One region of the Paenibacillus sp. BK720 genome, then DNA from elsewhere that is predicted to be linked to it. Evidence: riboswitches for the same ligand, from Rfam matches in the RefSeq annotation. Region 1 holds a riboswitch; each other region holds the start of a gene.
The links. Region 1 has a riboswitch for cyclic di-AMP ahead of FHT67_RS28675 (C40 family peptidase). Riboswitches for the same ligand answer to the same signal wherever they lie in the genome.
Positions count from the first base shown of each region.

Region 1 (7,796 bases):
CGCAGCGAATCCATTAAATAGATAGCGATGAGGAACCCGCCCATCAGCTGAAGGCCCCGCTTCTGCATGCCAAGATACAGATGTCCCGCTCCTGGGAAGAGCGACAGGATCGCGGACAGCACTTTATTTTTCCGGCCGGTTCCCATATGGTTCTCGATCTCCTCGAACAGCGGACGGTCGCTAAGCTCCTCCCCGCGCTGCTTCCTGTGAAGCTGCTGAATCGCGTCAAAGATGCTGTAGATCCAGATCACCGGCAGCCCCAGCAGAAACACCAGAAATGCCGCGGTATTCGTCACGACACCGATAAAAACCACAACCGCGAACAATCCAAGGAAAGCAACCAGGAACGTAATGCCGCGCTGCATCAGGCCAAGAGACATATGCCCGAGACCCGGTATAAGAGACAGCATAACGGTACTGGTCTTCTCCCGCTGCTGCTCGTACGCCATGTAGCCCGGATCAAACGGGATATCTCCCCGCTCGCCGTAAGGCACCGCCGGCGGCTTAGGCGACAGCAGCGTCACAACCATATCGATCATATTAATAAGCCAGCTGAGAGCGGCCGTGAATAAGAAGAAGAAGCCAATATCTCCCCCGTCCCCGGATTGTATAGCAATAAACAAAAGCATTAAGGAACCAAAGAACCCTCCTCCATACAGCAGGCAGCGAAACGGACGGCCTAGGTAGGCATGCCCGACGCCCGGAATAAAGGACAACAATAAAGCGACTACCGGATTTTTTGACATTTCGTCTTTCCTCTCCTCCATCAATAATACTTACTTATTTGAATCGGTCTTTCTCCAGCTTATCGAACCAGGAAGAAGTGCGCGTGACCATCCGGTCGGACCAAGTTGGCCCTTGCGGCGGTTGTTCGTCGTCCTTCTCAACCGTTTGCCCGGTGGTGGCGGAATGGGAATCCATCTCCCCCAGCTTGGCCGAGAGTCCGCTAAACGTTCCTGTGCCAAGCAGCAGCAGGGTAATGGCCGCTGCGGCGGCAAAGTGAACAACGGGACGCTGCAGGAAAGACTGGCGGCGGGCAGGCTCCGCCCGCATAACCGGGTTCTTTCTTGCCGACTCGGCGAGCAGAATATCGACAACCCGCTTTCCCAGCTTTTTCATATCCGGAATAACAACAGCCTTCGCCTCTGCCGCTCCATCAGATGCGGGATCCGATTCCGCAACCTCCGATGCCTCTATCGCGTTCATAAAAAGCGCCATGCACGGCTCGCAAGCCGCGATATGCAGCTCAATCCTCTCCCGGTTATGCTCGGGCAGTTCATCACCGATATAAGCTGCGAGGTCGGCTGTTGTCACATGATCCTTCCACTCTTGCTCATTCATTCGAAGTCCTCCTTCCGCCAATGCCGCTTGATCCAGTTGCGTGCCCGGTAAAGCCTCGACTCTACGCTTTTTTTCTCGAGTCCGGTCTGAACCGCGATCTCCTCGTACGATTTGTTCTCCATATAATAAGCGGTCACGACTTCACGGTAATTGTCCGGCAGCTGTTCCACCTGCTCGCGCACCTGCCGCTGCTCTTCGCGGTCTATAACGGCCGTCTCAACGGCCAGCCCGCGGTCTGCGATAATCCCTTCCGCTTCAAGCCCCGTCAAGCTGTCCATCAGCTCCTCGGGCTTGCGCATCCGGCTTCTCTTCCAATCAATCGCCTTATTGACGGCTATGCGGGTAATCCACGTCTTGAAGCCGTCCATTCGGAACTCCGGGAGGGAGCGATAGATTTGCAGCAGCGCTTCCTGCGTCACGTCCTCCGCATCATGCGGCGAACGGATGACAGCAAACACGGTTCGATAGATATAAGGCCCATATTCGTCAACAAAAATCTGAAACGCCGCAGGACCGCCGTTCTTGATGGCCGTGATCCATTGTTCGTCTTGTATCTCGCTCTCCTCCCTTCCCGCTATAATAGACGACAGCTTACCCCTCAACCCCTGCACTACTTTTGGAAATAATTTTTTAAAGAAAAAAACCGGGGATCGCGCGGCCATCCGCCTTACGATCCCCGGTTATTAAATTCATTGTCTACGCCAATGCTTCCTTAAGCTCTTCAGGCGAATTATTCCACCATTCTTCATTATGTTCGGCCAGAAGCTTGCGGTAGGCCGCCTTCTCTTCCGCATCCAGCTCCTCAAGCTTATACTTGCGTTTAATCGCAGCATCCAGCTTGTTCACATGATCGGCGAGAATTTTCCAGCCGCGGCGCGCTTCCGTATCAATCCACATCTCGCAAGCCGTAGCTCCCGCGTAATACGAACCTGTCTCGCCCCGTTCAACGGCAGTCCATACGATCCAGCATTTGCGGCCGTTCGGGCAGTCTTCTTTATTCGGACTGAACTTGATGCCGCGCTCCACCTTGCTCTTCGCATGCATCGCTCCGTCATCGATATAGGCTACGCCATTATCAATAATGACGCAGGATACTGCGCTTAAATCTATCGTTCCGGCTCCAAAGCCTTTATGTTGTTTGTTGCTCACGACGTTAAGAGAGAGGGATTTCTTCTCTTTTTTTTCCGGCTCTTCCGGCTGTCCTTGCTGCTGCGTCATCGCTCTTCCACCTTCCCCGTACAATAATTCCATTTTAGCTAATAATCCGCGAAAAGCAAACATATACATGCTGTAGATGCTTGTCACGGGAGGGAATTGTATCATGTCTCCACGCTACGTCAAACGATTGTTGCTGTTTACGCTTACCGCCGTCCTGCTCGGCCTCTCCATCCAGCAGGGCTTCGGCCGCGCTTGGCAATCCCAATATACCTATGCTCTCGCCCCTGCCGCCAAAGCAGCGACCGATTCTGCGCCAAAATCGGCCAAGCCGCCCGCCTCGTCCCAACCGGACAACGTGGCTCCGAAGCCGCAGGCGCTTAGCAAACGGATTACCGAATATCATACCAACGTCTCCCTTCGCGACGATATCCGGTATCTCGACGGCAAGCAGACCGTCACCTGGACGAATCCGGGCAAGAAGACGGTATCCGAGCTGTACTTCCATCTCTATCCCAATGCCTTCATGTCAGGCAACACCACGTTTATGAAGGAATCCGGCGGCAAGCTGCGCTCGGACAAAGCCACCGAAGCGAGCCAGGGCTACATGAAGCTGCTGACGCTCGAGACGACGGAGGGGGAAAGCCTGCTTCCGCGGCTGCATTACGTTCAGCCCGACGACAACAATCCGAATGATTTTACGCTGGCCAAGCTTAAGCTGCCCGAACCGGTTGCCCCCGGCAAATCGGTCACCCTGGAGATGAGCTTTGAAGTGAAGCTGCCCGAAGTGTTCGCGCGGATGGGCTACTCCGGCAATTACGTGATGGCGGGCCAATGGTTCCCTAAACTTGCCGTGTACGAGACGGCGGGAACGAGAGGCCGCACGACGGAAGGCTGGAATACGCATCAATATCACGGCAACTCCGAGTTTTACAGCGACTTCGGCATTTACTCCGTCCGCATCCAGGTACCGGAAACGTATACCGTTGCGGCAACCGGCTTTCAGACGAAGGCTGTCGAGAAAAAGGACAACCGGGCGATCTACCAATTCTACGCCGATGACGTGCATGACTTCGCCTGGGCCGCTTCCCCGGACTTTATCTATTACGAAGACACGTTATCCGGCCCCGGCATTCCGGGTGTGCGTATCAAGCTGTACCTGGACCCCGCGCACGCGGAATTGAAGGACCGGTATATGCATGCCGCCAAATCCGCGCTCTCCAAGTACGGCCAATGGTATGGCGAGTACCCGTATTCGACCTTATCGGTTGTAGTTCCGCCTAAGGGCGCTAACGGCTCCGGAGGGATGGAGTATCCTACTCTGGTCACCGCCTTCGCCGCCGAGACGGACAATCCGGGCTACAGTTTAGAAAGGACCGTCGTGCATGAGGTCGGGCATCAATACTGGTACGGCATGGTTGCCTCGAATGAATTCGAAGAGGCCTGGCTTGACGAAGGCTTTACCTCCTACGCGGAAGACAAGGTGATGGCGAGCGAATACGGCATTGAAGCCAATCTGCCTCTCGAAGCAAGCTATATGACCGATCCCGCTCCGCTCAAGCAGCCGTCCTGGGCTTACTCGAGCAACAATGTCTATGCTGAAAATGTGTACATGCGGGCGAAGCTCGTGCTCATCGGTATCGAAAAACAGGTCGGCGAGAAAATGATGCAGAAAATTATGCGCACCTACTTCCAGAAATATAAGTTCAAGCATCCGACCAGCACCGACTTCCAGCACGTTGTGGAGCTGGTAACCAAGCAGAAGTGGACCAATTACTTCGACCAATATGTCTATGGCAATCAGATGGCCGACGTATCCGTTGAGTCCATTCGCGTCAATCCGGTCGAGCAGGATGGAACCCCGATGTACGAATCGGTTGTCCTTCTTCAGCGCAACGGGGGCTATAACGGTCCGGTTCCGGTTGTCCTGAAGTTCAAGGACGGCACCATTGTTCCGAAGTCCTGGGATCCGTCAGAGGCTCAGGTGGAGTACAAAGTTGTCCATAGCTCTCCGCTCGAATGGGTAGCTGTCGATCCGCAGCATACGAACGTGCTCGACAACAAGCATATCAACGATTATATGAAGGCGGACTTATCCGAAGTTACGCGTACCCGTTGGAGTCTGGGGGTCTCTAACGTCATTCAAGGTCTGCTCGGATTATTAGGCTGGTGAGTAAACCTCTATCTACGCCTTTCGAAGTAAGAATTGCTTCGCAATTCTTTTAGGAGGAATAGCCATGAAAAATCATATGATGCAGGGCTGGCGGCTCGCGATGAAGCACTTTTATATCGTTATCCTGCTATTCCTGTACCAGCTGCTATGGGGATTTTTCCTGTACCGGTTTATTGACTCGGTCGTAGCGCCGCTGCTGCGGCGTTTTCCGGATCAATCCCCGTCCAAAGCAGCCGTCCAGCTGTTTTTGAGCGAAGCGCAGTTCCAAATCATGAAGACGGATTTGCTTACGCCGTACCTGTGGCTGCTTGGCGGCTTATTCGCGGCAAGAATGCTCCTCTCTCCGTTATTTAACGCGGGGCTTCTCTACTCCCTGCAGCATTCGAACGATGCAGGAGGAACGCAGTTCCTGCAGGGCATTCGCCGGGCATGGAAGCCGGTCACCCTCCTCTACTGGATCGAGACGATTCTTACTCTTGCTCCTGCTTGGTGGCTGGCTCCCAAAGGACTTGACGCCCTGCTTCACAGCCGCTCGATTGGGGCCCTGCTGCAGCAGACCCTTCCTGCTGCGGGAGGCTGGCTGTTATGGGGTATCCTGCTTCATCTGCTGTTCCTCGCCATGCAGCTTGGGGCGACGAGCGGCAAGGCCGGCGGTATGTTCCAGTCCCTGGGCACAGCCGTCAAGCATCTTCTTCCTTTTGCCGGACTATCGCTTCTCATGTGGGCAATCGGCTCGGGCATCGGATTGTTTGTCAGCGGCTTCTCCTTGGTATGGGCCGGCTTTATCGCCCTTCTTGTCCACCAGGGCTATCATCTTGTCCGCACCTTAATGAAGGTATGGACTCTAGCCTCCCAATACGACGTTTTAAGATCGAAGGAAGTTTAAAATTTTCTCATAATTATAGAAGACGCCCGCCCTGCGACCTAGTCGCGGCGCGGGTTTTTCGCGTTTTTTCGAGGCTTCTTGTCCGCCATTCTCCAAACAAATCAACATATCGGCTAGCAAAACCACATAGTAAAGAGTTAGTAAATCTTTATAGTGCTTCTCTGCTAGTCTGATCGCCCTACTTTAAGACTATGAACCGCAGGATACAAGCTTTTCCGCTTCGATTAGTCAAAAGGTTGCATGAGAATTATTAGAATTTGCCACATAGAGGAGGAGATAAGCGAAAATTACCGAATAGTTACCAAGTACATAAAACAAACTGCCTAATTCCTTGTACTGGAAACGGGGGAACCACCTTTGGGTGAATTGACTTCGACGTCCGAATGATTCTATCGGCGCCCGAGAAGTCATAGGGATCCTTCAACCGAACCCCACAGCTAACCTCGTCGGCATTGGAAGGAGCTTTACCGCTTTGAAAAAGGTTACAGCACTACTTCTTGGACTTGCGTTAATGCTGGCTTTTCAGGCTGGAAGCGTTTTCGCAGACTCCAAAATGGACGGCATTGTCAGTGATTTGATGGGCACGCCGTACGTTGCAGGTGGAACATCCACGAAAGGATTCGACTGCTCCGGATTTACTTCTTACGTATTCGACAAAATGGGCATCGATCTTCCTCGTACATCCACTTCGCAATCTCAAACAGGTAAGAAGATCGCAAAAAGCGATCTAGTGGCCGGAGATCTCGTGTTCTTCAACACGAACGGTCGTGGTGTATCTCATGTCGGCATTTACGTAGGAGATGGCAAGTTTGCTCATGCATCGTCCAGCAAGGGCGTTACGATAAGCAACCTTAGTGACTCTTATTATGTCAACCGGTATGTGACTGCTCGACGTGTCATGGACCCTAGCACTTTTGAAAAATATGCCGACGAACAATAGAATCCGGCAGCCGCTTCAATCGGGGCGGATTGGCCAGGATTCCTGCAATAAAGCCGCATGCAGCTTGTCCCACCGGACAAACCGCATGCGGCTTTATTGTTTCCCGCTATTCTATTCAGGCAGCTGCCGTCTGCTGCTTCCGACCGAATGCCAGCATCGCAAGCAATACGAAAAACATCGCGATGAGAAAGGCTCCAAGAATCCAGACCGTGCGGTCCGCACCATAATTGTCCATCATCCACCCCGTTAATTTCGGGAAGATCGCTCCGCCTACTCCTCCGCAAGCGACAAGCAGACTGGTTGTCCGCTCCGTCATGCCCGGAATAAGCCCATTCGCGAACACAAGCGCAATCCCGAATACGCCGGAGAAGAACAATCCGCTTAGGCCAATGAGTACCATCATTCCGCTTAACTGGCCAACGGCCCCCATCGCAAGAATAACAACGCAGGCTCCGGCGATCGCAACAAACAGATAGCGGATGTATCCGACGCGATCGGCCAGCCGTCCGGCGAACAGACGTCCAAGGATCATCGTGCCCCAGAACAGGCTAAGCGCGGAAGGGGCATTCGCCTCCGTCATACCGGAGCGTTCGATCATAATGGAAGGCAGATAATTGGAGAAGCTCATTTCCACGCCGACATAAATGACGAAAAATAACGCCGACAGCAGCAAAAACGGAATCGAAGCTCTCTTATAGCCGAACCATCCCTTCGGACGCGGTTCGCCAGCTTCCCGCTCCGCCGCGGCTTTCTTCCCTCTGGCATGAAAACCGATTTTGTCATCGATTGGCCCAAACGATAACGTCATCCATAAGATAAAGGTAATGCCGGCCAGCGCCGATAGAATCGGGAAGGATAATTGCCACACCTCATACCTGATCAATATGCTCGCCATCGTTGGCATCAGGAAGGCCCCGATTCCAAAGAAGGTTTCCAGCTTGGTCATCGCATTGGCCTTGCCATTCTCTTCCGCCAGATCAATCACCATGGCTCCGATAACGGATTCCGTCATCCCGAAGCCAAAGCCGGCAAACAAGGCGATAAACAGCATCAGCCCCCAGGATTGGGGAGTGAGGCTGTAAGCCGCTTCCCCAAGCGTCAGGAGACCAAGCGAGAGAAGAACTCCCCCTCTTTTGCCCAGCTTGGACGTAATAAACGGGGATAGCAATACGCCTACCAGAAAACCAAAGAACTGATTCATCATCCATTGCCCGCCGTCGTCATAAGACAAACCGTATTTATCGAGCATCTGCTCCATTACCGATCCGCCCACAACATGAGCTAATCCAATTACGAGATAA
Region 1 is NZ_JAASRQ010000012.1:25,365-33,160, reverse strand. It holds gene FHT67_RS28705 (hypothetical protein) at 1-746, opposite strand, end outside; gene FHT67_RS28700 (zf-HC2 domain-containing protein) at 781-1,341, opposite strand; gene FHT67_RS28695 (sigma-70 family RNA polymerase sigma factor) at 1,338-1,952, opposite strand; gene FHT67_RS28690 (YwhD family protein) at 2,038-2,559, opposite strand; gene FHT67_RS28685 (M1 family metallopeptidase) at 2,663-4,669, shown strand; gene FHT67_RS28680 (hypothetical protein) at 4,734-5,555, shown strand; cyclic di-AMP (ydaO/yuaA leader) riboswitch at 5,866-6,022, shown strand; gene FHT67_RS28675 (C40 family peptidase) at 6,028-6,495, shown strand; gene FHT67_RS28670 (MFS transporter) at 6,611-7,796, opposite strand, start outside.

Region 2 (7,796 bases), on a different contig from region 1:
ATTTCGTCACTATTCGACATAGTTTTTCTTTTTATGGCTACTATAATACCAACGATTCCCATAATAGTCAACCGAGAATGTCTCTGATAGACCTTATCAGACCTATATTTATGGGAATTTGACTCTATAGCAAGGTCATATTAATCTTACTATAGAATACAACAGCTTCGACAATTTGGAAACTATATTACGACACTATTCGACATTCTATCAGAGTTTTGTGTCGAAACCATGAACAAAGGAGTTGAAAGGGCGAATGAATCAGCAGCTGACCGAAGAGAAGGTTTTTAAGGATCCGGTACACAAATATATTTACGTGCAGGATCAGACGGTGTGGGATTTGATCAATACGAAGGAGTTTCAGAGGCTTAGACGAATTCGCCAGCTTGGAACCTCTTATTTGACGTTTCATGGCGCAGAACACAGCCGATTCTCCCACTCCCTTGGGGTTTATGAAATAACGAGGAAAATCATCTCGCAATTCGAGCGTAACGAATATCCGGGCTGGCCGATGGAGGAAAGACTTCTGGCGCTCTGCGCAGCGCTCCTGCACGACGTTGGCCACGGGCCTTTTTCCCATTCGCTGGAGCAGGTATTTGACACCCATCATGAGCAGTGGACCTGTGCAATCCTGCTGGAGGATACGGAAGTGAACCGCGTGCTGCGCCGCGTCTCGGAGGATTTCCCGGAGAAGGTAGCCTCGGTAATCAGCAAAACGTACCCAAACCCCATTGTAGTAAGCCTGATCTCCAGCCAGATGGATGCGGACCGAATGGATTATCTGCTTCGGGACGCTTATTTTACGGGGGTCAACTACGGTAACTTCGACCTGGAGCGAATTTTGCGCGTCCTTCGTCCTGTTCAGGGCAAGATTGTCGTGAAAGAGAGCGGGATGCACGCCATTGAGCATTATTTGATGTCCCGTTACCAGATGTATTGGCAAATTTATTTCCATCCGGTTACCCGAAGCTCGGAGATTATCCTAAGACAGATTACGCGCCGCGCCAAGGAGCTGTACGACAATGGTTACGCATTCTCCTGGATGCCGGGACCAATCAATAAGCTGCTGGACGGCAGCATTACGGTAACGGATTACTTGAAGCTGGACGAGGCCTACATGCAGACCATCTTCTCGTTATGGACCGAAGAGGAGGATGCTCTGCTGGCGGGATTATGCGACCGTTTCCTTAATCGCCAGTTATACAAATACATTACGCTGGATGATCCGGGGGACTCTTTATTGGAACAAGCAGCCCGGGAGTTCATCGCAATCGGCCTTAATCCGGACTACCATATGGAAATCGATTTTCCTTTTGACCAGCCCTACGACATTTATCGCCCGGATGCGAAAAAAGGCGGGAAAGAGGAAAAAGCGCCGATTCTGCTGCTGAGCGACGAGAACAGCTTAAGCGAAATATCGGTAAAATCCGACATTGTCCGTTCCATCAGCGGCCTGCATCAAGGCCAGTATCATATCTATTATCCGATTGAACCGCTTCTTGCCGCAGCTGACCGGCTAAGCCCGGGCGTTCGGCAATTGTTTAAAATTTAACTCTTTATATAGAAGGAGCTTGCAGCTAAGATGATATCTTTATTCGACACGCATACCCACCTGGACTCCCCGCAATTCGACAGCGACCGTGAAGAAGTTATCGAAAGAGCGCGCGCTTCCGGTGTCGATTTAATGATCAATATCGGCTTCAACCGGGAGACAATTCCAACGACGATGGAGCTCGCGGAAAAATACGATTTTATTTACGCAGCGGTAGGCTGGCATCCGGTAGACAGCGTTTTTATGGAGCCGGGGGACCTGGAGTGGATTGAGCAGCTTTGTTCCCATCCGAAGGTTGTAGCCATAGGAGAAATCGGTCTTGATTACCACTGGGATACCTCTCCGAAGGAGGTGCAGCACCGGGTATTTCGGGAGCAAATCCGCCTTGCCCGGAAGCTGGGTAAGCCGATTGTCATTCATAACCGGGATGCGCATGAGGACATTGTCCGTATTCTGAGGGAAGAGAAGGCGTCTGAAGTCGGAGGAGTCATGCACTGCTATTCGGGCAGCTGGGAAACGGCCAAAATGTGCCTCGATATGAACTTTTATATATCGTTTGGCGGACCGGTCACGTTCAAGAATGCAAGGGTGCCAAAAGAGGTGCTTGCGAAGGTTCCGCTTGATCGTCTTCTCATCGAAACGGACTCCCCGTATCTGTCTCCTCATCCATTTAGAGGGAAGAGAAACGAGAGCTCTTATGTGTCTTTAGTCGCAGAGGCCGCAGCGGACATAACAGGAAAATCCAAGGAGGAAATCGCTGTTATTACAAGCGCAAACGGTAAAAAATGTTTTGGTATTGTTTAAAAACGGTCTAAAACCGCTGAAATAAAGACTATTGCGGCGATAAAACTCTTTTTACTTGTTGGAATCGCCCCTATTTGCCTTCAGAATCCTAAAATTTCGTTAAAATCGTCTTTTAACGCATCTTTACAATTCTGTGGTCAGGAATGTATGATTTTTCTCAGAGCTTTAACTTTTGTATTGGATTTCCAGTTTGCGCTTAATCTCCGAAAGCCGGAGAGCGGGGGAACCAACGCCAGCGGATGCATCGTTAAGACGTCATGAAGCATCTGCCGCGTATGAATTCTTCAGGGGTGAATTTTGCGGCGATTGCCATGAGCATTCGTTCCGTGGATAGGGCAGCTCTCTCGTCCGAACCCGTCAGCTAACCTCGTAAGCGATTATAGAGAGCGATCAACCTCGTGTATTCACCTTTTCCTGAATGTTTGATTACCCAGGAAGCCACGATCAGATCCTCTGTCGAAGGCTTCTTTTTATTTTCGATTTCGCTATTCGGAAATAGTCTTTACAGGGTAAATCTTGGAGGTGGGAGGCCGTAACACTGGAGCGTGCTTGTCACGCCAATATACTCAATAGTCGCGTCAATAGTATCATGCGTAACAGATTGGCGGCGGGGCTATGAAGGAGGACCGATAGAAGTGGGCATGATCCAGGCTAAGGAGACCCATGGGAAGCGATCATCCAGCATGACTTTCGCAATGCGATGGAAGCATGAAAATTTGCGTTTAATTGTTCTGAGTGCAATTATCTCAATCGCTATGACTTTCATGTTTTTGGTGTTGTTGTACGGATCGGCTGATAAGAGCGTATCCGTAGTGGTGAATGGACAAGAAACTGTCGTAAAGACAAAACAATGGGTCCTGCAACGCCTACTGGATGAACAAGCTATAACGGTTGGACCTTATGACGAGGTATCACACCCTCTGAATGCGTCCATCAAAGACGGAGACCGCATCGAAATCAAGTACGCGGTTCCGGTTACCGTAAAAGCAGATGGCAAAACATCGACGGTGTACACGACAGAGAAAACAGTACAGGCGGCGATCGGGAAATTAAATATTCCTGTCCGCGATCAAGATAAAGTTATCCCGTCTCTCGATACTCAGATTTCGAAGGCAATGACGGTTACCGTTACCCGCGTCGATACGAAAGTAGCAGAGACCGAACGGACTTTGCCGTTCTCGATCGTGAAGAAACAAGATCCAACCCTTGAGCAAGGGAAGGAGAAGCTGGTGCAAACCGGTAAAAACGGCGTCGTAATCGAGCGCGTGGAGAAGAAGTACGAGAACGGAGTTCTTGTCTCCTCCAAGCTGGTCGACAAGGTCGTTCAGAAGCATACGGTCAGTCAGGTCGTAGCGGTAGGCTCGAAGAAGGACGTACATACGCTCTCGGCCGCGAGCACAGCCTCGTATACAAAGAGCGGCGTAACGTTTAAGCCGAAGAAGATTCTCAAGAATGTAACCTTAACCGCCTATTCGGCAGGTGTAGCTTCCACGGGCAAGGATGAGAGTCATCCGGGCTACGGCATTACGGCTTCCGGCGCAAAGGTGAAGGAAGGCCGTACCATTGCGGTGGATCCCGATGTTATTCCAATCGGCTGGTGGGTGTACATCGAAGGAATTGGCTTCCGCAGAGCGGAAGACACGGGCAGTGCCATCAATGGCAACAAGATCGACGTTTACTTTGACAGCACAAGCTATGCCAATAAGTTCGGCCGGAAAAAAGGATATACCGTATACGTGCTTGGTCCGACCAAGCCATCCGCAAGCTAATGGCTTACCGCTATCGTATTTCATTGTTAAATATGCCATTATAAGAAGAGGCGCTGCCTCTTCTTTTTGTGTGCATGGAGATGCTAAGCAGGCTGCATATTATTGACGGTGAAAGAAGAGCGGAAGTTGCTGCTTTTTAGAAAGGAATGTTCGCTTGTGATTAAGGAAATTATTGTGGTGGAAGGCAAAGACGATACGGTTGCCGTGAAGAGAGCCGTTGAAGCGGATACGATCGAAACCAACGGTTCTGCGGTCGGCGAGGAAGTGCTGCGCCGGATCGAGCTGGCGATGGAACGCAGAGGCGTTATAATATTTACGGATCCTGATCATGCGGGCGAGAGAATACGCAAAATTGTGGCGCGGCGGGTGCCGGGCTGCAAGCATGCTTTTCTGCCGCAGGAGAAGGCGATGTACAAAGGCGATATCGGAATTGAGAACGCAAGCCCCGAGGCGATTCGCCAGGCGCTCTCCGAGCTTCGGACGGAAATGGCGGCCGGAGAAGGGAATATTACCTGGGAGGACTTGATGGAAGCGGGTCTTATCGTTCATCCGGACGCGGCAAACCGCCGGCTTCAAATGGGCAAGCTGCTGGGGATCGGGTATGCGAACGGCAAGCAGTTTTTCAAAAGGTGTACAAGCTTCCGTATTTCCCGCGAAGAATTCGCGGAGGCTCTGCGCACGATGGAACAGGGATAGGAGATAGGAGTGAACGGCATGAGCGGAAACGATATAAAGGCGATTGAAGTGGCAACGCCGAAGCGCACGAAGGAAATTATCGCGAAGTATGGCTTTCAGTTTAAGAAAAGCTTGGGCCAGAACTTCCTGATTGATCAAAATATTTTGCACAAGATCGTAAGCGCGGCCGGACTCGACAAGACGAAGGGCGCGCTTGAGATCGGTCCGGGCATCGGGGCGCTTACGCAGCATTTGGCTGCCGCCGCGGGCACGGTAACGGCTATCGAGATCGATAACCGGCTTATTCCGATTCTAGGCGACATTCTGGCGGGCGAGGAGCACGTGAAGGTCGTGCACGGCGACGTGCTTAAGCTGGATCTGAAAAAGCTGTTCGAGGAGCGTTTCGCGGATGTGAGCGGCGTAAGCGTAGTGGCGAACCTGCCGTATTACGTGACGACTCCGATCCTGATGAAGCTGCTGGAAGAGCGTCTGCCGCTCGAAAACATCGTCGTCATGATCCAGAAGGAAGTCGCGGAGCGGATGGCGGCAAAGCCGGGCGGCAAGGAGTATGGCAGCCTGAGCGTAGCCGTGCAGTATTATTGCGAGCCGCAGCTTGTCTGCATCGTGCCGCATACGGTGTTCATCCCGCAGCCGAATGTCGACTCGGCTGTCATCAAGCTGGCGGTGCGCGAGAAGCCGCCGGTAGAGGTTGAGGACGAGGCGCATTTCTTCCGCATCGTTCAGGCGAGCTTCGCCCAGCGCCGCAAGACGCTGGCGAACAATCTGACGGCGTTCGTGGGCAAGGAACGCCGCGAGGAAATGACGCAGCTGCTTGTCAGCTGCGAGATAGACCCTGGCCGTCGAGGGGAGACCTTGTCCCTCGACGAGTTCGCCCGCATCAGCCGCGCCTTTCTGGCGGCGGGCTGGCGGGGTTAGCTCGGCCTGCTGCGGCGGCCGAGCCTGGTTTGAGCCGGCGGCGAGCGGTTAGCGCCGCCGACTTTGTTGTAGGCGCGCCCGCCGCCGGAGTGGCGGGCGGAGAGGGCCACGGCACGGCTGCGAAGCGCCGTGCGGTCCTCGGCGCTTACAGCGGCTTTCCAGGCCCGAGCAACCCTCTAATCGGTTCAGACCACCCGAAAAGCATTCCGTCGTCTACCTGATGCCTTGTAACACGGGATTTTCCTTTTACTGTCCATTAAAACCGCTAAACGCACTAAACGCACCCTCTAACGCACCTTGTACATGATTCACTCCACCATTACCCGGGCAATACATATATAGTCATTCTCCGCATGCAACTCTGTCTTAGGCAGGCGCAACTACGCTATTACGCTGCTTGGAGCAGCCATGGGTCACGCTTATAAGCACACGAGCCCGCCAGCTCAGCGGGCGTAGTCATGCGGTCAGGCAACGCCGCTGCCCGCCCGCCATAACGCCGCGCCTGGCGCAGTAGCGCGGCAGCCTCGGCCTCCCACAAGGAATGTGGGGAGGCAATTGGGAGGCGCAGGCTACCCGCAAGAGGGTAAGGGGTAACTCCGATAAGGAGCGGAGCGTCCGCCTTTGCCGATACATTGCCACCCATGTGGCATAAGTTCAAAGCAATGTACAGGCAACAGCGGCCGTTGGGAGTTACCCCGTCCCTCAAATGCGGCAGCCGGAGCCACCCGTGGCCTTTCCCCAACCATTCGTCCACACCCATCCGCACAATTTTCTCCGCACATTCCGCCCCCTCCACCCATACGATAGACGAAGAGGTGATTTACCCATGAAGCAAGGGGACCTGGTCGTCCGCAATTCCTATGGCGGTGACGTGCTGTTCCGAGTTGAAGAGATGCGATCCGATCAAGCGCTGTTGAAAGGCACGGATTACCGTTTGCTTGCGGATGCGCCAATTCCCGACTTGTCGGTCGTCCGCGATCCGGAATCGACAAGCGCGCGGCAGCAAGTGAAAATTAAAGTAAACGACTCTCTTAGACGGATGCGGCAGGAGAAGGCGCATCTTACCGTTTTATCCAGCCACGATCGGGCTACTTTGCAGCAGCAAAGTCAGTCTTATTTTGAATTGCCGGGCAAGGTGCTTCATCTGGACGGAGACGGCAATTACTTGCGCAAAAGCATGCAGCTGTACCAAACGATGAAGGTACCCGCGCATGGCGTGCATGCTCACGAATCGCAAATGGCCCAGTTGCTTTACCGTTTGCTGCCGCAGGTAAAGCCGGATATTGTCGTGATTACCGGTCATGACGGAGTCCTCAAGAACCGCGAGGGTGAAGATCTGTACAGCTTGAGCAGCTACAAGAATTCGCAGCATTTCGTAAATGCTGTGCGCGTTGCGCGTCAATACGAAAAGAATATGGATGGGCTTGTTGTGGTGGCCGGCGCATGCCAATCGCATTTCGAAGCGCTGCTGCAATCGGGTTCGAACTTCGCTAGCTCCCCGGGAAGAATATTGATCCATGCGCTGGATCCTGTTTATATTGCAATTAAAGCAAGCTATACCTCCGTCAGGGAATCCATCAACCTCTCGGACGTGATTCACGGGACCATCAGCGGGATTGACGGGGTAGGGGGAATTGAGACGATGGGACGGCACAGGATGGGACTGCCGAAGCCCAAAAAAGTGACTCACTCCACGGCGAGTATGAAGATAACGTCTTAATATGTACATTTTTTACGTGAATATGCATCAAATTCGATAAAATGGGCGAAAAAACCGTTGACAAGAAAATAACAACGCTGATATAATATTTTGCTTCATTTGACAAACCTCCTCTTTCTGGTTATAATGGACAAGGAAAGAGGTGGTAGTGGACAATGGCAAAAAACGCGCTATTGGAAATTAAACGCAATTTGGAAGCCCACGTAGGCTCCAAAATCCGTCTTCGAGCTAACGGTGGCCGGCGAAAGACCATCGAACGCACCGGCACGTTAGAAGAAATCTACCCTTCTGTTTTCATTGTCAAACTGGACCAGGAGTCTCACGCGTTTAAGCGCGTTTC
Region 2 is NZ_JAASRQ010000010.1:60,516-68,311, reverse strand. It holds gene FHT67_RS28030 (HD domain-containing protein) at 257-1,552, shown strand; gene FHT67_RS28025 (TatD family hydrolase) at 1,583-2,356, shown strand; cyclic di-AMP (ydaO/yuaA leader) riboswitch at 2,540-2,748, shown strand; gene FHT67_RS28020 (3D domain-containing protein) at 2,992-4,125, shown strand; gene rnmV (ribonuclease M5) at 4,282-4,821, shown strand; gene rsmA (16S rRNA (adenine(1518)-N(6)/adenine(1519)-N(6))-dimethyltransferase RsmA) at 4,840-5,736, shown strand; gene FHT67_RS28005 (hypothetical protein) at 5,766-5,957, shown strand; gene FHT67_RS28000 (hypothetical protein) at 6,125-6,490, opposite strand; gene yabG (sporulation peptidase YabG) at 6,563-7,456, shown strand; gene veg (biofilm formation stimulator Veg) at 7,612-7,796, shown strand, end outside.
Region 2: it holds a riboswitch for cyclic di-AMP, as region 1 does, so the genes downstream of both, FHT67_RS28020 (3D domain-containing protein) here and FHT67_RS28675 (C40 family peptidase) in region 1, are expected to answer to the same signal.

Region 3 (7,796 bases), on a different contig from region 1:
GCGGCAACCTTGCTCCCGCATTCCTATATGCGCAAGCAGTTATTAGCCGACAACGAACTTGTCGTTGTCCCCATCCGCGAGCTTGAAGAAACCAAGAGAACGACTTGTCTCATCCACAACGACCCTTCCGATCTTCATCCGGCGGTCCGCAGATGGATCTCGGAGCTCGGTCAGTAAAGAGGGGCGCTTTTAATCTTTTCGCACTTGTCTTTCTCTTTTGCCTTTCTCTCTTCTCTCTCCCGCAAGGGAGGACAGTGGCTTGCGCTTTTTAGCGCTTCACTGTCCTTTTTCATTCCCTCGCGAGGGGGAATGGATGGGTGCGGCGCGAGGCGGGAAAGGGGTATCTCTGGAGGAGCGAAGCGTTCGCCTTTGTCACTTCCTTTGCTGCATCTATGTAAACCTGTTCAGAGCAAAGGAATGACAACAGCGGCCGGAAGAGATACCCCGTCCCGCGGAGCCATCCCGCCCCTTCCATTCCCCACCACCTCTGCCAGCCAGCGAGCAAAAAAAGGACAGAGAACGCTAACCGCGCCCACTGTCCTTATCATCACCTGATTATGGTTTCTTCAAACTGTTCAATCTGGTCGTTTGTTCCGATCACGACCATAACGTCCTTTTCCGTCACAACATCCATAGCCGTAGGAGCAATAATAATACCGGAAGGCTTGTTAATGGCTACGATGCTGCATCCGAACCGGGCACGCAGGTTCATATCTTGAAGCGACTTGCCGTTCAGGCATTTCGGCACCGAAAGCTCCGCAATGGTATACTCCTTCGACAGCTCGATATAATCAAGCAGATTCGGGGAGACAAGCTGATGGGCAACCCGGATGCCCATATCCCGTTCCGGATAGATAACGCGGTCGACGCCGATTTTCTCCAGCACCCGTCCATGCAGCTCGCTCATGGCTTTGGCCACAACCCGCTTCACGCCCAGGTCCTTCAATAATATAGTCGTCAGTATGCTGGCCTGGATGTCATCGCCAATCGCCACCACTCCGCAGTCAAAATTACGAACGCCTAGCGATCGCAGCGTCTCTTCGTCCGTGCAATCGGCCGATACCGTATAGGTCAGCACATTGCTCATCTCCTGAACGGCTTCCTCGTCCCGGTCGATTCCAAGCACCTCGTAGCCCAGCTTAATGAGCTCTCTTCCGAGACTCGAGCCAAACCGTCCCAAGCCTACGATCACAAATTGATTGTTCTTCATTCCTGCTCCCTATTCCCCTATCCAATCGTAATTTTGCCTTCCGGATACCGGTACAGCTCTTTCTCTGTTTTTGGTCCAAGCGCGTAAGCAAGCGTCAGAGGACCAAGCCGGCCGGCGAACATCGTTAATGCAATGACAATCTTGCCGAAAAACGTCAGCTCGGGCGTAATGCCCGTCGTGAGGCCAACGGTACCGAACGCCGACGTTGTTTCGAACAAAATTTTCAGAAACTGCTGGTCTTCCGTTGTGGACAGCAGCATCGTGACCAATATGACCAGCGTCAGCGACAGCATCGTAATCGTAAGCGCCTTAAAGATCCGGTCTTTCCCAAGCCTGTAATGGAAGAGAACGATATCCTCCCGCCCGCGGATCATTGCGATAACCGCCCCAACCATAGTCGTAAAGGTCGTCGTTTTGATTCCCCCGCCCGTGGAGCCCGGAGATGCGCCGATAAACATCAGAATAACGGTGAAAAATACGGTAGCCTGCCGGAGCTGGGTATAATCCAGCGTATTGGCCCCTGCCGTCCTTGGCGTAACGGACTGGAAAAAGGAAGCCAGTATTTTATCGCCCCAATTGAGGGATCCCAGCGTCATGCTGTTCGAAAACTCGAAAACAAAGATAACAAGGGCACCGACGGCAATCAGAATGCCGGTTGCCGATAGAACAACCTTGCTATGCAGCGAAAGCCGTTTGTTTTTCCGGAACTCCAGCAAATCCGCCATGACCACAAAGCCTAATCCGCCAAAAATAATAAGCAGCATCGACACGATATTAACGAGCGGATCGCCCACATACATCGTTAAGCTGCGGAAATGGCCGAAGATATCGAAGCCCGCATTGTTAAAGAAGGAGATCGAATGAAAAACCCCGTACCAAACCGCTCGGCCGAGCGGCATATCAAATGCAAACCGGACGGCGAACAGCACCGCGCCAACCAGCTCAATCGTCAAGGAGTAAAAGATAACCCTGCGGATTAAACGAACGATGCCCTCCATGCTCGTCTGGTTCATCGCTTCCTGCAGAATGAGCCGTTCCTTAAGCGAAATTCGCTTGCGCAGCACCAGCGCAATCAGCGTGGCCATGGTCATAAAGCCTAACCCGCCGATTTGAATCAGCGAAAGGATGACGATCTTGCCGGCGGTAGAGAAGTATGTACCCGTATCGACAACAACAAGGCCGGTGACGCAGGTCGCCGATGTCGCTGTAAACAGCGCATCGATAAAGGGCAGGCGCGATCCGTCATTGGAGGCAAAGGGCATCGACAACAGTATCGCTCCAATGATAATGATCATCGCAAACCCAAAGACAAGAATCCTTGGCGGAGACCACTTCAAGATATTGAGGTATTTGGTCATTGTTTTCTCCTTTTAATGGACCTTTCAACATTTGGGCATAAAAAAAAGCACGGGAACTCCCATGCCGGATGAGTCCTGTTCCACACAGCCTGCGAGGTTAGCTGACGGATTCGGGCCTGGAAAGGCAGCCCTATTCAAGCGGAATGCTCGAAATTCACCCCATGCTGGCGGATGGCTCCGGACAGCGGTTTGGTTCCCCCGTTTTCAATAACGAAATTCGGCTGATACGATTCGATTTATATGACGTTAACGATTATACGCCTTAAGGACGGAAACGATCAAAATGAGCCTAAGCGATAATTAGGCGGAATTCGTTCAAATATAGGCAATGCTATAAAGCAAATGGTCACTTGCTGGCTGCAAGTCCTTATTTCACCGCTTTCCGTTTGCATCCTCCGCTTTCGCCCGCATTGGATAAATCAGGTTAATAATGGTATGGTAACTGTAGCGAAGCATCGTCTGAATTCGAAATGGAGGTTTTGTATGATCCCTTCCATCGCTCCTCATGATTGGAAAAGGTTCTTGTGGGCTGCTGTTGCAGGCGCAATTATTTTTATCTTTACCCAATTCGGCCCTGCAGCCGGGGACCAGCTGTTCTCAAGCTCTACACCTAAGGTTATCGCAAAAAGCGAAGCCGAGTCCACCGCGAAAACGTTCGTCCAGGAACAGTTCGGCAAAACGGCCGTAGCCGCCCATGCGATTTATCAGACCGACAGTCTGGCAAACGGGTATTTCTCCAAGGAAGATCTGCTTGGCAAGTTCGAGGATCAATACGAAGCCAAGTTCCCGACCGATACGTTCCAGGTCAATCTGGAGCTGGAGGACGGCACCAAGGCTTACGTCTACGTCCATATGACAAACGGCGGCATCACGGGCTGGCATTGGCTTGGCGGTCAATCTGCCGGGAATGTCCAGTTGGTTCAAACGTCAGCGAAGGCTTTTGCCGAAACAAAAGGATTCCGGCCTGAAGAATTGGACAGCTTGTATAGAAATGACCAAGGTGACGCGGTTCTTCACCCAACCGGTTATACGCTTGGAGACGCTTCTCTCGAACTGATTATCGGCGTTGGTCTTATCGACGATAAACCTGTGATCACCAGGTACAAGCCCGCATTCCAGGCTCCGGCTGATTACGTCGCTTATGTGGAAGGCCAGAAAAAGACGGGCAGCGCGCTGTCTGTGGTCAGCCTGGCGTACATGTGCTTTATCTCCCTTGTCTTGTCGCTTATATACGCGATTCTGTACAGAGGACACACGACTTTTAAACGCGGGGTATTTATCAGCCTTGTGTTTATCTTCTTCTACATTTATAACAATCTGAATGTACTCGACGGCATTTTGGCAACCTTGGGCGAGCAGAGCCGGTCGGATGCCGAGATGAAGGCTACCGTCATGATTACCGTCGTACTGCTGATTCCGGTTGGCCTCGCCGTTTACTTCGCCCTTGTCGCCGGCGACGGGATGTGGCGCTCGCAGAAACGGCCGTTATGGCCGGGATTCCGCGAACGCGGCTATGGCGAGCATGTATGGCGCAGCGTTGGCCTCTCCTATCTCTTTGCGGCTATTATTCTCGGCGCGCAAGCGATTATTATGGTCGCCATGAAGTTTCTTGCCGGTTCTTGGGCAACCAGCGATGCTACGCAATCTGCGTACAATACGGATATGCTGTGGCTGATGCCAATGATGGCCTGGTGCGCGGCCATCTCCGAAGAAGCGATATTCCGGTTGTTCGGCATTGCTCTATTCAAGAAATGGTTTAAAAATACGTTTATCGCCACTCTTATTCCCACGGTCATGTGGGCGCTGGGGCATGTCGGCTATCCGATCTTCCCGTTCTATACGCGTATCGTAGAGCTGGTTATTCTGGGAACGGTATTTTGTCTTATCTTTCTCCGCTACGGCTTTATAACCGCCGTGTTCACCCACGCCATACTGGACAGCCTTATCATGGGCTTCGAGCTGGTCGGCGTTGGAGGAGGCGTCAATATTACCGCTGCCCTTATCTACGCTGTTCTCCCTGTTATCGTCGCGTGGGTTATCAAGTACTGGCATGGCCGGCGTTTTATACGGGTCTGAACGATTTCTCTTTATAAAAGGGATGTATCTGTTAAAGATACATTCCTTTTTTGCGTTTTACCGGTACCGCAAAGAGCCCATTTAATAGAAACGGTCATTTTGTCCAAGAGGAATCCTGTCCACCTTAATATAATCTATTATACCAATATATGGAGTGTGATAGGATTGATTGCAAGAATCAGCGGTTATGACCGCAAACAGAGCTCAGGCAGTAAATGCTATGAGAAACAGTCGTCGGGCAAAAAGTCAAGCGGCCGTCACAAATCGTCCGGGAAAAAGAACACATCGGGCGGCAAGAAAAACGATTGCCATGAACACAAGTCTTCAAGCAAAAAATCGTACGGCTATTCACACAAATCAAATGGCTGCAAATGCGAGCACAAATCTTCGGGCTGCAGCGACAATTCAGTAATTCCGTATAAAAAGGAAGAAAAATCAAACGGAAAAAGTTATGCTGAATATGCTTATGGCATCCTTAGCAAGCTGTCGCTCGGACAAGTTATTCACCGCGTTACGCTGGATAACGGAAAGGATCTGGATAAAGCGAAATGGGCTGGCTTTAAGAACGGGCATGCTACATTCTCTGCCTTCAACTACAAAACCACTTACCTCGTTTATGTCCCGCTGAACAAAATTACGAGCATCGCTCTTTAAAAGCACCGGACAAGGAACCATTTCGCATTTATATCCACTTTCGTACAGACGCAAATCTATCATCCTTCATATAATCTAGTACTACGTTTAAGAGGAGTGATAGATTTGCCAAACAAAAACAAAAACAATAATAACGAGAAGCATCAAAAACAAAACCCCGATGCAGCTAACAAGAGCCTTGGCAACCGCACCGGCGGCAACCAAAGCCCTGGCGGCGGCAACCGCACCGGCGGCAATCAAAGCCCTGGCGGCGGCAACCGCACCGGCGGCAACCAAAGCCCTGGCGGCGGCAACCGCACTGGCGGCAATCAAAGCCCTGGCGGCGGCAATCGTACCGGCGGCAATCAAAGCCCTGGCGGCGGCAACCGCACCGGCGGCAATCAAAGCCCTGGCGGCGGCAACCGCACCGGCGGCAACCAAAGCCCTGGCGGCGGCAACCGCACCGGCGGCAACCAAAGTCCTGGCGGCGGACGCAGCGCAGGCGCGGCAACCGAAGCCGGAGCAGAGAACAAATCGGGCAAAAAAGGCAAGGGCAAAGATAAAAGCAAAGGCAAAGATAAAAGCAAAGGCAATTAAAGAATGAAAAAAAGAAACGGGATGAAAAATTCATTCCGTTTCTTTTTCTTTTACCTCTTCGTTTAAAGCAGCTAAAATTTGCGAAGCCAGCTTCTCGCCAATCGAAAGAGGCTTAAATTCTTCGATGGAAGCTTCCTTAATCTTCTTGATCGAGCCAAAATGCTTGAGCAGCAGCTTGCGGCGCTTCTCCCCGATCCCCGGAATCGCATCCAGCTGGGAAGCGATCATTGACTTGCCGCGCTGTTCGCGGTGGAAGGAGATCGCAAACCGGTGGACTTCATCCTGAATCCGCTGCAGCAAATAAAATTCCTGGCTGTCGCGCGGCAGCGGCACCACTTCCGGCGGGTCGCCGGTCATCAATTGGGCCGTCTTATGCTTCGCATCCTTTACGAGTCCGCAAACCGGAATATACAATCCAAGCTCGTTTTGGAGAATATCAAGTGCTGCGGAAATTTGCCCCTTGCCCCCGTCGACTACGATGAGATCCGGAGGGGTCTGCCGCTCCTTCAGCATTCTTTCATAACGGCGCCGCACAACCTCGCGCATGGTCTCGTAATCATCGGCTCCAACAACGGTCTTGACCTTGTACTTGCGGTATTCCTTCCTGTCGGGCTTGCCATCCGTAAAAACAACCATTGCCGAGACCGGATTGGTACCTTGAATATTCGAGTTATCAAAAGCCTCGATACGCCGGACCTCCGGGAGTCCCAGCCATTCGGCTAATCCTTCCGAAGCGCGGATGCTTCTCTCTTCATCCCGCTCGATCAGGCGGAATTTATCGGCAAGCGCAATCTTGGCGTTATCGATCGCCATGGATACGGCTTCGCTTTTCCGTCCGCGCTGCGGCATCAGCACCTTCACCTTCAGCCAGTTATGCAGCATAGCAGCAAACTCATCCGCGGCCGTGGACGATTCCGCCGCCCCTTCTTCCTCTTCTGCCGGGAGCGGAAGCAAGATCTGCTTCGGCAATGCCGGATTATCGCTGTAATATTGGGTCACGAACGTCATAAAATCATCGTACTCATCCCCATAATAAGGAAACGTTGTGCCGCGCCGTTCAATCATTTTCCCTTGGCGCATGTACAGAATCTGTACGCACATCCAGCCCTTCTCTACCGCGTAACCAAAGATATCGCGATCAAGGGCATCGTTCATCGTAATCTTCTGCTTCTCGATAACAGCGTCGATGCTGATGATCTGATCGCGATATTCCTTGGCACGTTCGAAATTTAGCTCTTCGGCCGCCGCCTCCATCTTACGCTGAATTTCCGCTTTTACCGCATCATGGCCGCCGTTAAGAAATTTGGTGATCTCCTGGATCATTGCGTCGTACTGGCCCTGCTCCACCTCGTATTCGCAAGGAGCAATACATTGGCCGATATGATAATACAAGCAGACTTTATCGGGCAGCGTCCCGCATTTGCGCAGCGGATAAAGCCGGTCCAGCAGCTTCTTGGTCTGCTGAGCCGCGTAGGCATTCGGATAAGGCCCGAAATATTTGCCTTTGTCCTTGACGACGCGCCGCGTAACCTCTAGACGCGGATGTTTTTCATTCGTGATTTTAATATATGGAAAAGTTTTGTCGTCCTTCAGAAGGACGTTATACCTTGGATGATATTGCTTGATCAGATTGCATTCGAGAATGAGTGCTTCCATATTGCTCGAGGTAATAATATAGTCAAAGTCCCGGATTTCCGATACGAGCCGCTGCGTCTTCCCGTTGTGGCTGCCGTTAAAGTAGGAACGGACGCGGTTTTTCAGCACTTTCGCTTTGCCTACATATATAATCGTGCCTTCCCCGTTCTTCATTAAATAACAGCCGGGCTGGTCTGGAAGCAGCGCTAATTTGTTGCGGATGAGCTCTTCGGCTTCTGCCCTGCTGGCGGCTGTGTTGTTTTGTTGATCCATTTTCTCCCTCCTAA
Region 3 is NZ_JAASRQ010000004.1:486,702-494,497, forward strand. It holds gene FHT67_RS17675 (LysR family transcriptional regulator) at 1-177, shown strand, start outside; gene FHT67_RS17680 (potassium channel family protein) at 548-1,210, opposite strand; gene FHT67_RS17685 (TrkH family potassium uptake protein) at 1,228-2,568, opposite strand; cyclic di-AMP (ydaO/yuaA leader) riboswitch at 2,640-2,801, opposite strand; gene FHT67_RS17690 (CPBP family intramembrane glutamic endopeptidase) at 3,052-4,644, shown strand; gene FHT67_RS17695 (hypothetical protein) at 4,810-5,298, shown strand; gene FHT67_RS29720 (hypothetical protein) at 5,404-5,874, shown strand; gene uvrC (excinuclease ABC subunit UvrC) at 5,905-7,782, opposite strand.
Region 3: it holds a riboswitch for cyclic di-AMP, as region 1 does, so the genes downstream of both, FHT67_RS17685 (TrkH family potassium uptake protein) here and FHT67_RS28675 (C40 family peptidase) in region 1, are expected to answer to the same signal.

Region 4 (7,796 bases), on a different contig from region 1:
GGCTACCGGTCGGTTACGACCCGCCAGATCGCGGAAGCCTGCGGCCTGACACAGCCTGCCATGTACCATTATTTCGCGGATAAAGAAGCTCTCTATACCGAGGTGCTGCGAGCCGTTACGGAAGAGACGAAAATCGCCATGAACGATCTTGTCGCAAGCGAAGGCTCGGTAAGAGAACGACTCATCAAGCTCGTCGTATACATTTTGAACAACATGCCCGATGATCTCAGCCAAATGGAACGGGACATCCGCCAGGAGCTCCGCCCGGAAAATCGGCAGCTGATCAATCAATGGTGGCAGGAATGCTATTTGATACCCATTGCCGAATTGTTCGAGGAAGGACAGCGTAACGGCCATTTGAAAGGAGCGGAGCAGTTCGGACTTGACCCGATCCCTTCCGCTTTTACGCTGCTAAGCATGGTTCAACGCAAGCCGCGCGGAGGCGCAAGCACCCCCATACCGGCGGAAGCTCGGGCAACGCGAACCGTCGATATTCTGCTGTACGGGCTTGCCTCAGATCAAGGAAGAGAAGAAAAGATATAGGATTTAGGTTATCGATAGGGAGATGAGAAAAGATGAACGGATTGAAACGCATAGCGGATGCCGTCAGCGGCAAACGGGGACGATGGATCACTCTGGTGCTGTGGATTGTTGTTGTAGGTCTTGCCAACGCCCTCCTGCCCTCCTCCAGCGATCATAAGGACGATGCCGCAGCCAATCTTGTGAGCAGCGCCCCGTCCGTGCAGGCCGATGCCTTAAACGAACATAACGGCATTCCGGCTATTATCGCTTGGCATAGAATCGCGGGTCTCACCGATGAGGACCTTAGCCGGATCCAATCTTTATCCAAGAAGCTGGCGGATGAACCGCTGCCGCGGCAGACGGAGCTGCCGCCGCTTCACGAGATGCCGCTTCCGGCATTAAAAGCGATGGTATCCGAGGACGGTACGACCTTCCTGCAGACCGTTGTATTTGACAAGAACGCTTCTTCCGACGATCTGAAGATCAGTCTGGAGCAGCTGCAGGCGGATGCGAATGGCCTTTTTCCATCCAAGCCGTTTGACGCCGCCCTAAGCGGGGAAGGCCTTGTCGGCCGGATTACCGGTCCTGCCGGTATCGGCGTGGATGCCACCTCCCTGTTCAAGGACGCGGACGTGTCCCTGTTGATCGCAACAACGCTGCTTGTGCTCGTTATTCTTTTATTCATTTACCGCTCGCCTATTCTTGCACTCATCCCGCTGGTTGCGGTTGGCTTCGCTTACGGCTTGACCGGCCCGATTCTAGGCTGGATGGCGGACGAAGGCTGGATTACGTATGATTCGCAGGGTTTATCGATCATGACCGTGCTGCTCTTTGGCGCAGGAACCGATTATTGTCTATTCCTGATTGCCCGCTTCCGCAGCGTACTGACTACCGAACCGGATAAAAAGCAAGCCTTGCTCAAATCGCTGGGCGACTCCGGCGGCGCCATTACGATGAGCGGCTTGACCGTAGTGATGTCTTTGCTCGCGCTGCTGCTGGCCGAATACGGCGCGATTCACCGCTTCGCGGTGCCGTTCAGCTTGTCGATCCTCATTATGATGATTGCAAGCCTGACGCTTGTACCGGCAATGCTTGCCATTCTCGGCCGCGCTTCCTTCTATCCGTTCGTACCGCGTACGCCGGAGATGACGGCTGCCCGCGCCGCGCGCAAGAACAAGCCGCTGCCTGCGCCAAAGACCAAAACAAGCTTTGGCATCCGGCTAGGCGAAGCCATCGTGAAACGTCCGAAAACAATTGCTATCTCGACGTTAATCGTGCTTGGCATAACGGCGGCTTTTTCGACTCAAATCAAATTTACGTACGACACGCTGTCTTCTTTCCCGAAGGATATGCCTTCCCGCGAAGGCTTCGACTTAATCGGCGACCACTTCTCCAAAGGAAGTCTGGCCAAGGTACAGGTGCTCGTGAAGACCGACGGCAAAGCCTTGCCGCTTGATCGGAAGCTAGGAGAGCTGGCGAATATCAGCAGCGTTTCCGAGCCTGCAGCGAACACGAAGGATGCAAGCATCGTATCCTACAATGTTGAGCTTGCGATGAACCCGTATTCGATTGAAGCGCTCGATATGATACCGGTGATCCGCTCTGCCGCGGAACAATCGCTATCGGATGCCGGCATTACGGATGCAGCAGACAAAGTATGGATTGCTGGCGCGACCGCCGAGCAATACGATACCCGGCACGAGACAACGGGCGATGCCTATCGAATTATTCCCGTTATTATCGGGATGATCGCCTTGCTCCTGCTGCTCTACCTGCGTTCGTTTGTGGCGATGCTTTACTTGATGGGCACCGTGCTTCTCTCCTACTTCAGCGCTTTAGGCATAGGCTGGCTTGTCGTCCATTACCTGTTTGGCGCCGAAGCGATTCAAGGTCTGATTCCGCTTTACGCCTTCGTCTTCCTGGTCGCGCTGGGCGAGGACTACAACATCTTTATGGTGTCGAGCATCTGGAAAAAGAGCAAAACGATGCCGCTTAACCGCGCGATCGTAGAGGGCGTTGCACAGACCGGCGGGGTCATTACTTCCGCGGGTATCATTCTTGCAGGTACCTTCGCCGTCCTCGCGACGCTGCCGATTCAGGTACTGGTGCAGTTCGGCACGGTGACCGCCATCGGCGTTCTGCTCGATACGTTTATCGTCCGCTCCTTCCTCGTACCGGCGCTGACGGTATGGATCGGCAAAGGGGTATTCTGGCCGTCGAAACAAAGAGCCGCTTCCGTTAAGGAAGCGGAGTTGTAACCCGCCCGGGCGGGTGCCGTCTGCTTAACGATGCGCGGTATCGTTAAGCTGGCCCAAATCTGCGCTTTGCGCGCAATTTCGGCTGTTTTTCAACGCCTTAACGATGCGCGGCATCGTTAAGCTAACCCAATCTGCACCATTAAAAAAGCCTCGGTCCCGACGGGACCGAGGCTTTTCGCTATTTTTTCAAATGGTAAGGCACGGTAGTGATGATGACATCCTTGCGGTACAGCAGCTGGGCACGGAGCATCAAGCTCGTTTGGTTATGCAAAATGTTGTGCCAGCCCTTCTTCGGAATAAACTGCGGAATAATGACGGTTACCTGGTAATTGTTCTCGCTCGCCTTGCGCTGCACGGTATCGATAAACTTGAAGAGCGGATTCGAGATCGAGCGGTAAGGCGAATGCAGGGTTACAAGCCGGACATCCGGCTGGAACTTCTCCCACTTTTCTTCGAAGATGGCTTCATCCTCTTTCTCAAAAGGAACGTACACGGCAATGATCTGTTCCGCCTTCAGCGACTTGGCATACAGAATGGAATGCTCCACCACATGCGTAATCCCCGAAACCGGCAAAATCATCACGTTGCCTTCTATCGGCATCACAGGCTCGCAGGTTGCGAGGCGAAGCTGCTCGCCCACGGCTTCGTAATGCTTCTTGATCCGGTGGAAGACGAAAATAATAAGCGGCAGGAAGATCAGAATCGACCATACCTGTTCGAACTTCGTCAGGAAGAACATGATCGTTACGATAAAGCTGATCAAGGCGCCGATCGAGTTGATTGTGAACTTGCCGACCCAGCCCTTCGGCCGTTGGCGGAACCATTTGACCAGCATCCCCGTCTGCGACAGCGTAAACGGGATGAATACGCCAACCGCATACAGCGGGATGAGGTGCTCGGTCTTGCCCTGGAACGCAACGATCAGGATGATGGACAGAATCCCCAAGCTGATAATGCCGTTCGAGTAACCGAGACGGTCACCGCGTGCCGTGAACATTCTCGGGATGAATTTATCCTTCGCCAGGTTAACCGCAAGCAGCGGGAAGGCGGAATAACCGGTGTTCGCCGCCAGGATCAAGATAAGCGCCGTTGTACCCTGGATAAAATAATACATCGTATGGCGCCCGAATATCCCTTCGGCAATCTGCGATACAACCGTCACGTCTTCCTTCGGGGAGACGCCGTAGTAGTAAGCGAGGAACACGATGCCCGAGAACAGGATCGAGAGCAGGCCGCCCATCGCCAGCAACGTCTTGGCCGCATTATTCGGCGCCGGATCCTTGAAGTTCGGAATGGCGTTCGAGATAGCCTCAACCCCGGTCAGGGCCGAGCTGCCGGATGCAAACGCACGGAGCAGCAGGAACAGGCTGATGCCCGCAACCGGCGTGCCTAACGAGGTGTGAAGCGCAGGCGATACGTCGCCGGCGGCGATTTTGTACAAGCCGACAATGACCATGACAACAATCGCCAGCACAAACAAGTAAACGGGATAAGCAAGGATAGACGCGGATTCCGTCACGCCCCGCAGGTTTAATATCGTAATAAAAAGGACAAACAGGATAGAGATCAGTACCGAATGCTCATGCAGGCTTGGAAAAGCCGACGTAATCGCGTCCGTGCCCGCCGAGACGCTTACCGCTACGGTCAAAATATAATCGACCAGCAAAGCGCCGCCGGATATGAGGCCCGGGAATACCCCGAGGTTTTCCTTCGATACGACATACGCTCCTCCGCCATGCGGGTAGGCAAATATGATTTGCCGGTAAGACAGGATAAGTGCCGTTAATAAGACCAGCACCCCGACACCAATCGGAATCGAATACCAAAACGCCGCTGCGCTAACGGTCATCAAGACGAGCAAAATCTGCTCTGGCCCGTAAGCAACGGATGATAAGGCATCCGAGGACAGGATCGCAAGCGCCTTCGTCTTAATGAGCTTCTGTTCCCCTAATTCCGTGGACTTGAGGGGACGCCCGATCAGTAATCTTTTGATAAGAGTAAACACACAGGTCACCGCCAAAGTTGAAGTTAAACATCTAATACCTGGATACTTGGCTACTCAAACACTTATCAGTGCTAATGTAACCACCTTTTCATTTTTCTACGCATAGAAAAAAGACCGCAGAGTATCCTCCCGCGGCCCGTAAATAACCGAAGTTCACCCTCTCTATCAACGCTTACAAGGTTAGCTGACGGATTCGGGCGTCTAGAGTCGCCCTACGGCCTGCTGCCGCAACATTGCGGCCGGCATGCCGATTCACCCCGGCGACAAGCATAAACGTTCCTGCCTATCGCATTTGGTTCCCCTGCTTTCCGTTTCTAACGGAAACTCAGCGAATACGAACATATGAAGTTTTGCAGATTTGATCATAGACCCGTTTCCCCTTTCCTGTAAACCATGATATACAAGCGAAAAAGGGCAGATTAGTCTGTTTTCCGCTCATGAATGCGGATACATATTTAGTTCGCTCTCGGAATGTCCGAAATAAACCGCCATGCTTTCTTTTACCTTGCAATCGGCAGATAATCCCTGATATGTCAGTGGAGATTGGCTATTATCTGATAGGCATGCTCTATTAAAGTCGCTGTAAGCAAAAAAAGCGCAAACCTGCCTGTGGCTGGCCCGCGCTTTTTTTGCTTTTATTTCGTAAGACGGAACGATTTGGCTTCCGCATCGCGGCTGTTAGGGCCCACAAAGACATGGAACTCGCCCGCATCTCTCTTCAGCTGCAAATCCGCATGGTAATAACGAAGCTGCTCCTCGGTAAGCTCAAACGTTACCGTCTGCGTCTAGCCTTGCTGGATAGCCAGCTTCCGGAAGCCCTTCAGCTCCTTCAGCGGGCGGACAACCTCGCCGACAACATCGCGTACGTACAGCTGGACAACCTCTTCGCCTGCGGCAGCCCCGGTGTTGGTTACGTCAATCGGCTATTTGCTTGAATAGCGTAGTGATTGGCGGGCATTGTCGCTGCGCAAAAGACATGCTCCTTCGATCGCTGTTGTACCCTGATTTCCTTGAATATACCGCTGTGCGGTAGAAATCCGGATAAAAAGGCGAGCGCTGCGATTCTCAGCGAGCATGTCTTTCGCTACGCTCCGGCCCTGCCGCTCTTCAACCGTTTAATCTGACAAGGCTAGATTGGATTTAAATAGGTTTTTACGGGTTCATCCATCGTTTTGCTGGTTAAAGATATACAAGAGGCCTCATCGTTCTACCCCAATCTCGGGTTTGCCTACGAAGAGATCTATTTGATGCTTTTGCTTAAACGGATTCCGCCCTTCTTGCTCTCGCACGAGTTCCTGGCTAAAACAGTCAAGATTGTTAACGGCCTTAACTACTCGGGGCATTAAAGCGAATTTACCATTAAAGACGCCCGATGGATACCGATCACCTTGGGAGGAGACGTCTCCGATCGGCCGGAATATAAATTAGTTAAGCAATGAAACTTTTCGATACACTCATCCGTCTACTTGGTGATTTCAATTTCCGAACCTATATTGAGGAGGCCATCCATCATGAAAAAACCTTTCAAAATGCTTACTATTGCCGTCGCCGGCTCTTGCCTGCTTGCCTATACTCCCGCGCTTGCCCTGGCAGCGGAATCTACTGCCGCACCTGTTGCCGTTACTTACGAACCGATCACAACCGTGCCAATCAGCGCAGTGCTTCCCGATACGCAAGCCGTTAAAGTAACAACGAAAGTAATTGAGGAAACCTCCGATCTGCTTACCGTAAAAATCTCCGTTCCTGTGATCAGCGGTATGCTCGATACCGCCTATCAAGATAAATTAAACGCCACCATCGAGGAAAAAGCGACCAAAGAAATCGACAAGCTAAAGGCTATGGCGGCCGATGACAAAAAGTCCGCCGCAGAGAACGATTATCCGTTCCGTGCTTATGAGCTTAACGTAGCCTACGAGCTGAAAGCCGACGGAAGCACGGCCGCGAAAGGCATCGTCTCGTTCACCGTGTCTACTTACGAGTACATGGGCGGCGCCCATGGCGGTACTGCCGTAGAGGGCTACAATATCGTAAACAGCCAGCAGGCTGCCGAGCTGACGCTTGAGCAGGCGCTTGGCGACGGCGGCTTTGCGGCAGCCAACAGCGCGGTGCGTTACGCCATCAGCAAAAACCCGGATAACTTCTTCCCGGACGCCATGACAACGTTCAAAATCGGTGCTGATCATACTTATTTCGTTGACGGCAAAGGTATCGTCAATCTGGTGTTCCAGCAATACGAGATTGCGCCTTATGCCGGCGGAATCATCAACATTCCGGTGGATGCCACCACATCGGTCGGCCCAACCTTAACCTTGTCCACCAAGGATCTGACGGCTGGCCCGAACGGCGCCCATTACATTCCGCTTCGTAAAGCTGCGGAGGCGCTGGGCTACAAGGTAAAATGGAGCAACAAAACGCAAAGCGCGGAAATCTCCCGCGATGCGCAATGGACTTTGGTAACCGTAAGCAAAAACAGCTACACCATTAACAAAATGGCTCCGGTTCAGCTGTTTGCCGCGCCTAAATTAATGAAAGGCTCGCTCTATGTGCCGGATGAATTCTTCAGCAAAATTCTTCACCTCGATCTGAAGAACAATACAAGCGATAATTCGGTAACGATTAAAGGATAGCCGCTGTATCGCAATAACATGGGAACATAAAAAGGCCATTTGCCCCAAACGGGCAGATGGCCTTCTTCTTCGTTACGGCGTTAGGTTAACCGATTAGTCTTCATGCTCCGCAAAGCCGTTCTCGACGAGATAATCCATCTCCATATCGAGAATTTTCTCGACGGTTACTTCGTCCAGCTTCACGTCGCGCTGCTTCAACACATAATCGACCAGCTCATCGCTGTCGATATCGATCACTTGACCTTTAGCCGAGCTTTGCGCCTTATCGATAAAAGCCTGCTCGTGCTTCAGCACCAGGCTGATCGTATCAGCCGATACCTTGGTCTTCTCCGCCAGATAGTTCACCAATTCTTGTTCATTCAGTTCGCTCATGGTTATTACAGC
Region 4 is NZ_JAASRQ010000003.1:145,393-153,188, reverse strand. It holds gene FHT67_RS12730 (TetR/AcrR family transcriptional regulator) at 1-543, shown strand, start outside; gene FHT67_RS12725 (MMPL family transporter) at 576-2,780, shown strand; gene FHT67_RS12720 (amino acid permease) at 2,959-4,785, opposite strand; cyclic di-AMP (ydaO/yuaA leader) riboswitch at 4,939-5,126, opposite strand; gene FHT67_RS30670 (hypothetical protein) at 5,415-5,720, shown strand; gene FHT67_RS12710 (PdaC/SigV domain-containing protein) at 6,297-7,412, shown strand; gene FHT67_RS12705 (hypothetical protein) at 7,506-7,784, opposite strand.
Region 4: it holds a riboswitch for cyclic di-AMP, as region 1 does, so the genes downstream of both, FHT67_RS12720 (amino acid permease) here and FHT67_RS28675 (C40 family peptidase) in region 1, are expected to answer to the same signal.